3 regions of the Bacillus sp. 179-C3.3 HS genome follow, and region 3 is predicted to be linked to each of the others. Evidence: riboswitches for the same ligand, from Rfam matches in the RefSeq annotation. Region 3 holds a riboswitch; each other region holds the start of a gene.

Region 1 (3,280 bases), on a different contig from region 3:
GCACATCTCACCTTCATTTCTTACCGTCACACCCGGCATTCGCTTGCCGAATGATCAAACCGATGACCAAAAGCGTGTAGCAACACCTGCCTATGCGAAAGAGCAAGGCGTTTCGCAAATTGTCGTCGGGAGATCCATTACAAAAGCAGCAAAACCGATTGAAGCCTATCAGCAAATTTTGAAAGAGTGGGAGTGACTGCTGTATGAAAACAAACATCGCAAGACACTTATTACAAATCAAAGCCGTTTCCTTGAAACCTGATTCGCCATTTACATGGGCAAGCGGGATTAAATCACCGATATATTGTGACAATCGCTTGACCTTATCCTATCCCGAAGTGAGAAATGACATTGCGGAAGGGTTAAAAGATTTAATCCTCACTCATTTTGAAGGAGTAGAAGTGATCGCCGGCACAGCAACGGCAGGAATCCCTCATGCGGCATTAGCGGCAGATCGTTTGAATCTACCGATGTGTTATGTCAGAAGTAAACCAAAAGCACATGGGAAAGGCAATCAGATTGAAGGTGCGGTATCGTCCGGTGAAAAAGTTGTTGTTGTCGAGGATCTCATTTCGACAGGCGGCAGTGTTCTTGATGTTGTGTCAGCACTTCAAGCAGAAGGTTGTGACGTATTAGGAGTTGCGGCTATTTTTACATACGGACTGCCAAAAGCAACAGCTGCGTTTCAAGAAAAGAATATGCCGTATGTGACGCTCACAGACTATGATACGCTGACAGAAGTAGCACTTGAGATGAAGGCAATCGATCCTTCAGCTATGAATAAACTCAAACGCTGGAAATTAGACCCTTCCTCTGCGTCTTGGATGGAAGAGATGGTTTGATACGCTGTGCCTAGCTGCACGATAGATTCTCTTTAAGAGTGCCCATTTGCACAGCTTTTGTATTTGGTTGGAAATAGTAAAATAGACTCAATTTCAAATGAAAACTAATCCTATCAATAAAGTCGGGTTGACTTTTGTTTGAATTGTGTTAATATTTAAGACAAATTATAACAACTTATCCAGAGAGGTGGAGGGACTGGCCCAATGAAACCCGGCAACCTGCTATACAAGCAAGGTGCTACTTCCTGCAAAATGATTCTATTTTGAAAGATAAGGAAATCGTACGCTTCCTCATCTTTCTTTCACTGTGAAAGGAAGATTTTTTATTTGAACGGTGAGGATGAAGAGGAGATGGAAGTCAAACAAAATCATTATAAGGGATAAAAAAAGTCGTTGTATTCACTGATTGGGGATATGATACAGATCGATCTGATGGAAGATCCGCTCGTATAATAAAAACGCTAATACAAATAACGTGCAATTTAAGGAGTACTCCGGAAGGGGAGAAACGATGTTAACTTATGAAAATTGGGAAGAACCGTCCATTACATTTCAAGAGGATGATCTATATAAAGGCGCCTTATCAGTACTGAAATGGGCGTATGGACATTATGGAGATCAGCTTGTGTATGCATGTAGTTTTGGCATAGAAGGTATTGTGCTCATTGATCTCATTGCGAAAGTGAAAAAAGATGCGCGAATTGTCTTTTTAGACACAGGGCTGCATTTCAAAGAAACGTACGAGACCATTGATGCGGTGAAGGAAAGATATCCAGGATTAGATATTGTGATGAAAACGCCTGAGTTGACAGTTCAAGAGCAAAACGAGCAATACGGTGATAAGCTGTGGGAAACCAATCCTCAAAGCTGCTGCCATATGCGGAAGGTGATTCCGTTACAAGAGGTGTTATCTGGCTACCCAGCATGGCTTTCTGGCTTACGCCGAGAGCAGTCACCAAAAAGGGCAGGAACAAACTTTTTAAACAAGGATGATAAATTTCAATCTATCAAAGTATGTCCACTTATCCACTGGACGTGGAAGGACATATGGAGATATGCATCTAAAGAAGACCTTGCTTACAATTCGCTACATGATCAAGGTTATCCGAGTATTGGGTGTGCACCATGTACACAGCCAGCATTTACAGCGGATGATTTGCGATCTGGAAGATGGTCAGGTACAGCAAAGACAGAGTGCGGATTACATGAGTAAGGGAGCATAATCTATGGAAATAGCCGCAATTTTATTTAGTCTATTCTTTGCTTTAAACATTGGCGCAAGTGGAGCAGCTGCATCTATGGGGATCGCTTATGGATCTGGTGCCATTCAAAGACCTATCTATGCTCTCATCGTTTGTGCAATTGGAATTTTAGCAGGATCGGTGATTGGTGGCGGTGAGGTCGTCAAAACGATCAGTTCTGGTATTATGCCAGAATCAGTGATTACCCTTGAAATTGTGTGTATCATTATTGGTTCTGCTGCATTGTCACTTTTCATTGCAAATTTGATGGCGATCCCTTTGTCCACAAGTGAAGTCACTGTTGGGGCTGTCGTTGGTGTTGCCGTAGCGTATAAAGTGTTATATGTGAAATCTATTTTAGTCATCGTCTCTTTTTGGGTGATCATCCCAATCGTTGCTTTTGTTTTTACATTTGTTGTAGTGAAAATCATCAGAATGTTCCCAAAACGAACATTGTCTAAAAAAAGCACGAGTATATTAGCTGTTGTATTAATTATGACTGGTTTCCTTGAAGCATTTTCAGCCGGCATGAACAATGTCGCTAACGCGGTTGGCCCACTTGTCGCCTCGGGGGTTTTGACCGTTGGGCAAGGAACACTTTACGGCGGGATTTTCGTAGCGCTCGGTGCCCTTTTACTTGGCAGGAGAGTGCTTGAAACAAACGGTAAAAAAATCACACGTTATCAAACGGGCGAAGGCATTTTACTATCTGGCACAGGCGCTGGACTTGTGATTGTGAGCTCCATTTTTGGGCTGCCAGTACCACTGACGCAAATCACTTCGTCGTCAATCATTGGACTTGGAATGGCAAAGGGTGGACCAAATATTTTTCACAAACATGTCGTGAAAAAAATGCTGAGAGTGTGGGTCGTCTCTCCCTTCTTATCACTTAGTCTATCGTATCTACTTGTTAGCTTTTTCCTAAAAGGAGACTATTATTCTATCTTTATCATGATGAGTGTTCTATTTGCCTCACTTGGTGCGCTCAGTCTGATGAAGGCTGTGAAAAATGAAAGTAGCTCTATTCATGAGCAGGGCGGCGGCATTTAATCTTAAATCCGACTATTAACATCTAATAAATATGAACATCGAAAGGAAGATGAACAAATGAGTTTAACACCACATGGTGGCGTATTAATTAATCGAGTAAATGAAGCATATGATCTTAGCACGGCGGCGAAGGAAATCGAACTAGAT
Region 2 (3,280 bases), on a different contig from region 3:
TTCTATTTTTTTCTCAAGGCGCTTTACCGCTTTATCAATATGACGCACATTTGGATTAAACGCGCCTGCCACTGAAAAATTGGTCTTTTTCCCGAGCGGTTTCCCTGAGAAAGAAAGGCCTTCATTGAATTGTTTGATCAGACGGATCAAATCAAAAGAGGTTAAATCATAAACAGACGTTGCACCTGGGAAGTCGCCAATTTTCGACGGGTCGCCTGTAATGGCTAAAATATCGGTTAAGCCAAGAGTATCCAGACCCATCAAATGAGATTGAAGCCCAATTAAGTTCCGGTCACGACATGTGATATGAACAAGTGAACGCATATCGAGCTGCTGCTTCAATAAAGCGCCGCAGGCGACATTGCTAATACGCGGTGTGGCCAAAGAATTATCAGCGAGCGTTAGCGCATCGATGCCTGCACTCTTTAATTCATTCGCAGCGACTAGAAACTTGTCAAAGTTCAGCTTCTTCGGCGGATCTAGCTCAACAATAATCGTGCGTTTTTTGGTCGCTAGCTCATCAAGTCCTGGTTCTGTGCGCTGATCTCGAACTGAAATGATTTCTTCTTTTAACACTTTGACTTCTTTTTCAGTGATCGGTGCTAAGTCTTGAACAGCTTCAGCCATAGCGCGAATGTGCTGAGGCGTTGTTCCACAGCAACCGCCGATCATGCGTGCTCCTTGATTTCTAAAGGCTAACGCACTTTTTTTGAAATAATCATTATCTGTATCATAGACGAGTCTGCCTTCTTCAAGAGAAGGGAGGCTGCTGTTAGGGTAGACAGATAAATGGGAATTTTCTAAAAGTGGAACGCCTTCGAGTGCCTGAATCATATGATAAGGGCCAAGTCTACAATTAATCCCGACAACATCAGCGCCAAGTGACGACATTTGCAATAAACCGTCTTTGAGCGGTGTTCCATCTTGCAGGACCCCTTGTTCATGCATCGAGACGTTCATGACAATGGGAAGATCCGTTTCTTTGCGTGCAATTTGGAGAACGGCTTTTGCTTCTTCAAGATCATAATAGGTTTCGAGCAATAATCCGTCAGGCTGTTCATTTAATAGCAGGTACAACTGTTCTCGAAAGCTTCGTTTGATTTCGTCGATCGAGTAGGCATTTTTGTTAAATGTTCGAATTCCACCAATTGTCCCAAGGACATATGCAGAACCTGCGGCTGCTTTGGCAATTTGTACAGCTTTTGTATTGATCCGTTTCGTTTCCTCTTCTAAGCCGTAGCGTGATAGTTTAATATAATTCGCCCCATACGTATTGGTTTGAATGATGTCAGCTCCTGCCTGGACATACGCTTCGTGTACTCTCTTGACTTCGTCTTCCTTCGATAAATTTAATTCCTCAAAGCAGCGGTCAATGCCATATGAGTATAAGAGTGTTCCCATTGCACCATCTGCAATCAATACGCGGTTCTCTAAATCTTGTAATAAGCCCATTGTATTCCTCCTTATTTCTATGTAACAAAAAAAGCCTTCTGATAAGAAGAAGACTTTTTGGGTGTATCGTAATTCTTCTCCTTATCTTCCAAGCAGTTGCTTGCTGGATTTAGCACCTTGGTCATAGAAAACAAGTTTCTACTTACACCGGTTGCTGAGGCTTCACAGGGCCAGTCCCTCTGCCTCTCTTGATAAGAAAGCGATATGAAAATGTCAATGATTTGAACTTTTATCAACTGTATCGAAAAAATTGGAAATAATCAATGGAAAATTTGAAATTTATCGAAAATTTATAAATTGGACATCAATCGGCAAGTCAGCTTTTCGTATAAGGGAGATGATCGCTTGTAAATCGTCTTTATTTTTCCCTGTGACCCGCACTTGATCATCCTGAAATTGAGATTTCACTTTGATCCCAGATTGTTTAATGAGGTTATTGATCTTTTTGGCATTTTCTTTATCAATGCCACTAATCAGTTTGGCGCGCTGACGCACTGTTCCGCCGAGGGCATGCTCGCTTTTACCATAGTCAATGTTCTTCGTCGGCACGTTTCGCTTGATGAGCTTTGATACAAGGACATCTTTTAACTGCTCAAGCTTAAAATCATCGTCAGAAATAAGCACAAGCTCTTCTTTTTCTAGTGAAATATCACTTTTACTCCCTTTAAAATCATAACGATTTTTGATTTCTTTTAACGCTGTTTGAATGGCGTTTTGCACTTCAGGTAATTCGACCTTCGATACAATATCAAATGAACTTTCTTTTGCCATGCTACATGACCTCCAACTATAGATATTGCGTTTATCTTACCATGCCATGCACTGAAGAAGAAACCTTAGCCATGATCAAATCAAGACTTCAAGCTCTTGCTGTATAAATCAACTGTCGTTTGTCTAATTTATCTAACAGAACTAGTGATGTTCATGTACAGAGAAGTATAGTAGAATAAAGTGAAATCAAAAGATGAACGAACGCTCTTGTGAGGGCAGATAGGAAGGAAGAGAACATGAGACCAGGTGTGCAATTGACCTTGCAAATAGATAAAGAAATGGAATACGGCTACTTTTTGACAGATGGTGAAGATTCTGTCCTCTTGCATCGCAGTGAAATGACAGAGGATATTGATGACCGAGATGAAGTGGACGTGTACTTATATGTAGATCATGAGGAAAGATTAGCGGCGACGATGAAAATGCCACTCATAAATGCACATACATATGGATGGGTAGAAGTCGTGGATGTTGTTGAGGATATGGGCGTTTTTGTAAATGTTGGGTTATCAAAGGATGCACTCGTTGCAACAGAACACCTTCCCCCTTTTGAGGAAGCTTGGCCGGCAAAAGGCGACAAACTGTATTGTATGCTGAAAGTCACAAGCTACGGCAGAATGTTTGCAAAACCTGCGACAGAAGACGTGATCAGTGAATTATTTACTGAAGCGCCAGAAACCTTGATGAACAAAGAAATCACAGGGACGATTTACCGTTTAATCGCGACTGGCTCCTTTATGCTGACAGATACAGGGGTGAGAGGATTTATTCATCATACAGAACGAAGGGAAGAACCAAGATTGGGATCGACCGTGACAGGTCGTGTGATCGCGGTGAAAGAAGATGGGACTGTCAACGTATCCCTCCTTCCGAGAAAGCAAGATGCATTGTCTGTAGATGCGGAAGACATTTTAACTTATTTGAGAAACCGAAATGGTGCAATGCCTTACTGGGATAAAAGTAATCCAGATGATATCCGCGAAAGATTTCAAATGAGTAAGGCAGCGTTTAAGCGAGCCTTAGGTCATCTCATGAAACATAATCAAGTCTACCAAAA
Region 3 (3,280 bases):
GTCCGCCTGCTCCGATTGCCCCTGCGATTGCAGTTGAGCCAATGAGAGCAATTGCTGTAACGGTAATGCCAGAAATCAAGGCTGGCAAAGATTCTGGAAGCAACACTTTGAAAATAATTGTAGATGTTTTAGCCCCCATTGAACGGGCCGCCTCAATGACTCCTTTGTCTACCTCACGTAGTGCGATTTCCACTAGTCGTGCATAGAATGGAGCAGATCCGATGATCAAAGCAGGCAGTGCTGCCTTTGGACCTAATATCGTATCCATGATGAGTTTTGTAAACCCTAATAAAAGAATGATTAAAATAATAAAAGGAATCGATCTGAAAATGTTGACGACTGCCCCGATAACACCATTAATGACTTTACTTTCCCATAAGCCGCCTTTTCCTGTGAGGAATAGCAGGAGTCCGAGAATAATTCCGATGACAAAAGCAAATGCCAATGAAATGAGTGTCATATACAACGTTTCGTTTGTCGTACTCCAGATGACATCTAGGTCAACATTCGGAAACCATTTCTCAAACATGTGTCATCACCTCAATTTCAACCTGTTTACTTTGGATATAGGCGATGGCTTTTTCAACCTCTGTCTCTTTTCCATTAATGTGGATAAAGAGTGTTCCAAATGCGCCTTCCTGCGTTTGGGATATTTTCCCTTGAAGGATGTTGACATCCACTTCATAAGAACGAATGATTTCACTAATCAACGGTTGCTCGGCAGAATCGCCGATAAAGGACAAGCGGACAACCTTTCCTTCTTTTACACGCTCTAAGATATGCTCGATCGTTTCTTGTGCTTCCTCTGGTTCAGCAAGCTGTTGCACAAATCGCTTCGTCATTTCTTCCTTCGGCTGTCTGAAGACGCGTAATACTTCGCCTTCTTCGACAATGCGACCATTCTCCATGACCGCCACACGATGACAAATTTTGCGAATCACGTGCATTTCGTGGGTGATGAGTACAATCGTTAATCCTAATCGTTTATTAATATCTGCTAAAAGCTCTAAAATCGAATCTGTTGTTTGCGGATCGAGTGCTGACGTGGCTTCGTCACAAAGGAGAACCTTTGGATCATTGGCTAATGCTCTCGCGATACCCACACGCTGCTTTTGTCCACCACTTAGCTGCGATGGATAAGCATTCTCTTTCCCTTCTAATCCGACCAATTTAATTAGTTCGTTGGCACGAGCTCTTCGCTTGGAAGTCGGCACACCAGCAATTTCAAGTGGAAACATAATATTTTGTCGCACCGTTCTCGACCAAAGGAGATTAAAGTGCTGGAAGATCATGCTAATTTCCTGTCTTGCTTTGCGAAGCTTCGCATTGGATATTTCATTAATTCGGTTACCGGCTACTTCAACAATTCCTTCTGTTGGCAGCTCCAGACCGTTTAAGAGGCGAATGAGAGAACTTTTTCCTGCACCGCTATACCCGATAATTCCGAATATTTCACCTTTACCAATCTCAAGGTTGACGTTCTTCACTGCGTCTACATTTCCGTTCTTCGATTGGTATGTTTTTGATACATTCTGTAAATTGATCACAGTCTGATCACCTGCTTTCTTGCTGAATCTATAGTTGTCTCACATGCACGCAGCATATTTTCTCCTATCAAACATGGCGCTAACCCCGTAATAAGGTTAGTAAAAAAGACCTAACTGCAACGCAAGCAGAAAGGCCTTTTATTTCAAATACGCCTTTCTCTCATTTTCCAAAGCGTTGCGGCTTTGAGTGAATTGGCACCAATTTCAGCTATGCTGACGGTTGCCGGGTTTCATAGGGCACGTCCCTCCACCTCTCTTAATAAGAGAAAATATGTTGTTTTATGTGATGTCTATGTTTTTACTAACGTAGGATATCATGCTAACTGAGATATGTCAACGCTGTAAATCGCTAATTTCCAAGTAAACGACTACGTTATCACATTTCTAAAAAAACCGTTTGTTAGCCAAAGCACAGCCTCCAATCTGAGGAGTGCCCGAAACGAGCCTTTTACCTTGACCTGGCCACGACTAATCAACTGCTGTAACGATAGATCTCCATCTAATAATTGGAGAATGTCTTTTTTCTCACCATAAAATGTGAGGTCTGATAACTCAATTGCAGGTAGTTTCTTCACTTCACCACGTTCATCCACAATTAATGTACATGAGTCTCTTTCCGCCTCAAATGTAATCTTCAAGGATGATGAGGAGAGTAGCGGCTTTAATAATAATCGCTGCTTTGTGTTTCCATGGGCTTTCACATTTTCCACATGTATAACCTCCCTGTCATTTGGTTATACATAACATTTCTCTACAAACCGTCGCTTGTCCTTTATAAAACACTCGACAAATTCTCGGGGAGGCAGTGCTTGAAATATGACAAAAAAACACTTTATTTAGCGGTTTCGATCATTTCATGAAGATATGGAACAGAGTGAAAGGCATAACCTTTTTGAACAATTTCGCCCTTTTTGAACAATAGAAAGCAAGGAACGCTCTCGATTTCAAACAATTTCGCAAAACCAGGGGAGTAGTTCAAATTGTTCTCATAAAACGGAACGTCTGGTTGCATGGCGTCCACCACTGTCAGCATTTTTTTGGCTACCTGACATGTGCCGCAAAACGGTGTATATAAGTATAAAAGAAATAAATCGTCTTCTATTTCTTTCCATTCGTGCTCCTCGATCTCTTTCATATACGTCCACCCTTATAAAAATTTAGAATGAACATCAATGTTTGCAGCTAAAAGGATAGATGCAATATGGGCTGACGGTGATGCGGCTACTTCTCGGTACATTTTGTCTACATAGAGATGCAGCGCTTCAGGAATTTCCCGACGAAATTGCTTCCGCAGTTTATCTCCAGCATCGTCACTGTCTGCTAGGATATAAACGTCTTTTCCAAATAAATCGTCTACGAGCTGATCAAGCTTCGATGTACTGATTGTGCCATTTGTGCAAATGATGGTGATAGGTTCATTTATGACTTCTTTCAGCTTCTGTTTATCGGTTTTACCTTCTACAATGATGACCTTTTCTACATCGATCTGTTTCATCACGATCACCTGGCCCTTTTGACATTGATTCATTTCTCCCTTAGCGTACAGTCTTTCATTCGGGTTGTAAAGCTCAGATTCTTGGTCATCAAAAAGACTGCAGCATCTAGTCACTGCAGCCTTCATTCACTATTAACACCAGCCATTTTCATCATCACAATCTACATATTGTTCTGTTCCTTGCGTCAGTGTATCCGTTAGACGATAAAAACGTTGCTGATCGTAGGAATAGCCAGAT

The links. A riboswitch is a leader RNA that binds a small molecule or an ion and turns the genes downstream of it on or off. The one in region 3 is predicted to bind S-adenosylmethionine.
Region 1: linked by a shared signal. The riboswitch ahead of AB1K80_RS11455 (phosphoadenylyl-sulfate reductase) and the one ahead of AB1K80_RS11855 (methionine ABC transporter ATP-binding protein) in region 3 are both predicted to bind S-adenosylmethionine.
Region 2: linked by a shared signal. The riboswitch ahead of AB1K80_RS10815 (bifunctional homocysteine S-methyltransferase/methylenetetrahydrofolate reductase) and the one ahead of AB1K80_RS11855 (methionine ABC transporter ATP-binding protein) in region 3 are both predicted to bind S-adenosylmethionine.

The regions. Positions count from the first base shown of each region.
Region 1 covers NZ_JBFEFT010000016.1:76,118-79,397, reverse strand. The annotation lists gene pyrF (orotidine-5'-phosphate decarboxylase) at 1-196, shown strand, start outside; gene pyrE (orotate phosphoribosyltransferase) at 204-842, shown strand; SAM riboswitch class I at 1,015-1,119, shown strand; gene AB1K80_RS11455 (phosphoadenylyl-sulfate reductase) at 1,354-2,055, shown strand; gene AB1K80_RS11450 (inorganic phosphate transporter) at 2,069-3,133, shown strand; gene sat (sulfate adenylyltransferase) at 3,191-3,280, shown strand, end outside.
Region 2 covers NZ_JBFEFT010000015.1:34,497-37,776, reverse strand. The annotation lists gene AB1K80_RS10815 (bifunctional homocysteine S-methyltransferase/methylenetetrahydrofolate reductase) at 1-1,452, opposite strand, end outside; SAM riboswitch class I at 1,531-1,650, opposite strand; gene AB1K80_RS10810 (YajQ family cyclic di-GMP-binding protein) at 1,732-2,223, opposite strand; gene AB1K80_RS10805 (S1 RNA-binding domain-containing protein) at 2,460-3,280, shown strand, end outside.
Region 3 covers NZ_JBFEFT010000017.1:72,948-76,227, reverse strand. The annotation lists gene AB1K80_RS11860 (methionine ABC transporter permease) at 1-529, opposite strand, end outside; gene AB1K80_RS11855 (methionine ABC transporter ATP-binding protein) at 522-1,547, opposite strand; SAM riboswitch class I at 1,705-1,813, opposite strand; gene AB1K80_RS11850 (SCP2 sterol-binding domain-containing protein) at 1,916-2,257, opposite strand; gene AB1K80_RS11845 (thioredoxin family protein) at 2,380-2,682, opposite strand; gene AB1K80_RS11840 (toprim domain-containing protein) at 2,695-3,075, opposite strand; gene AB1K80_RS11835 (YusG family protein) at 3,175-3,280, opposite strand, start outside.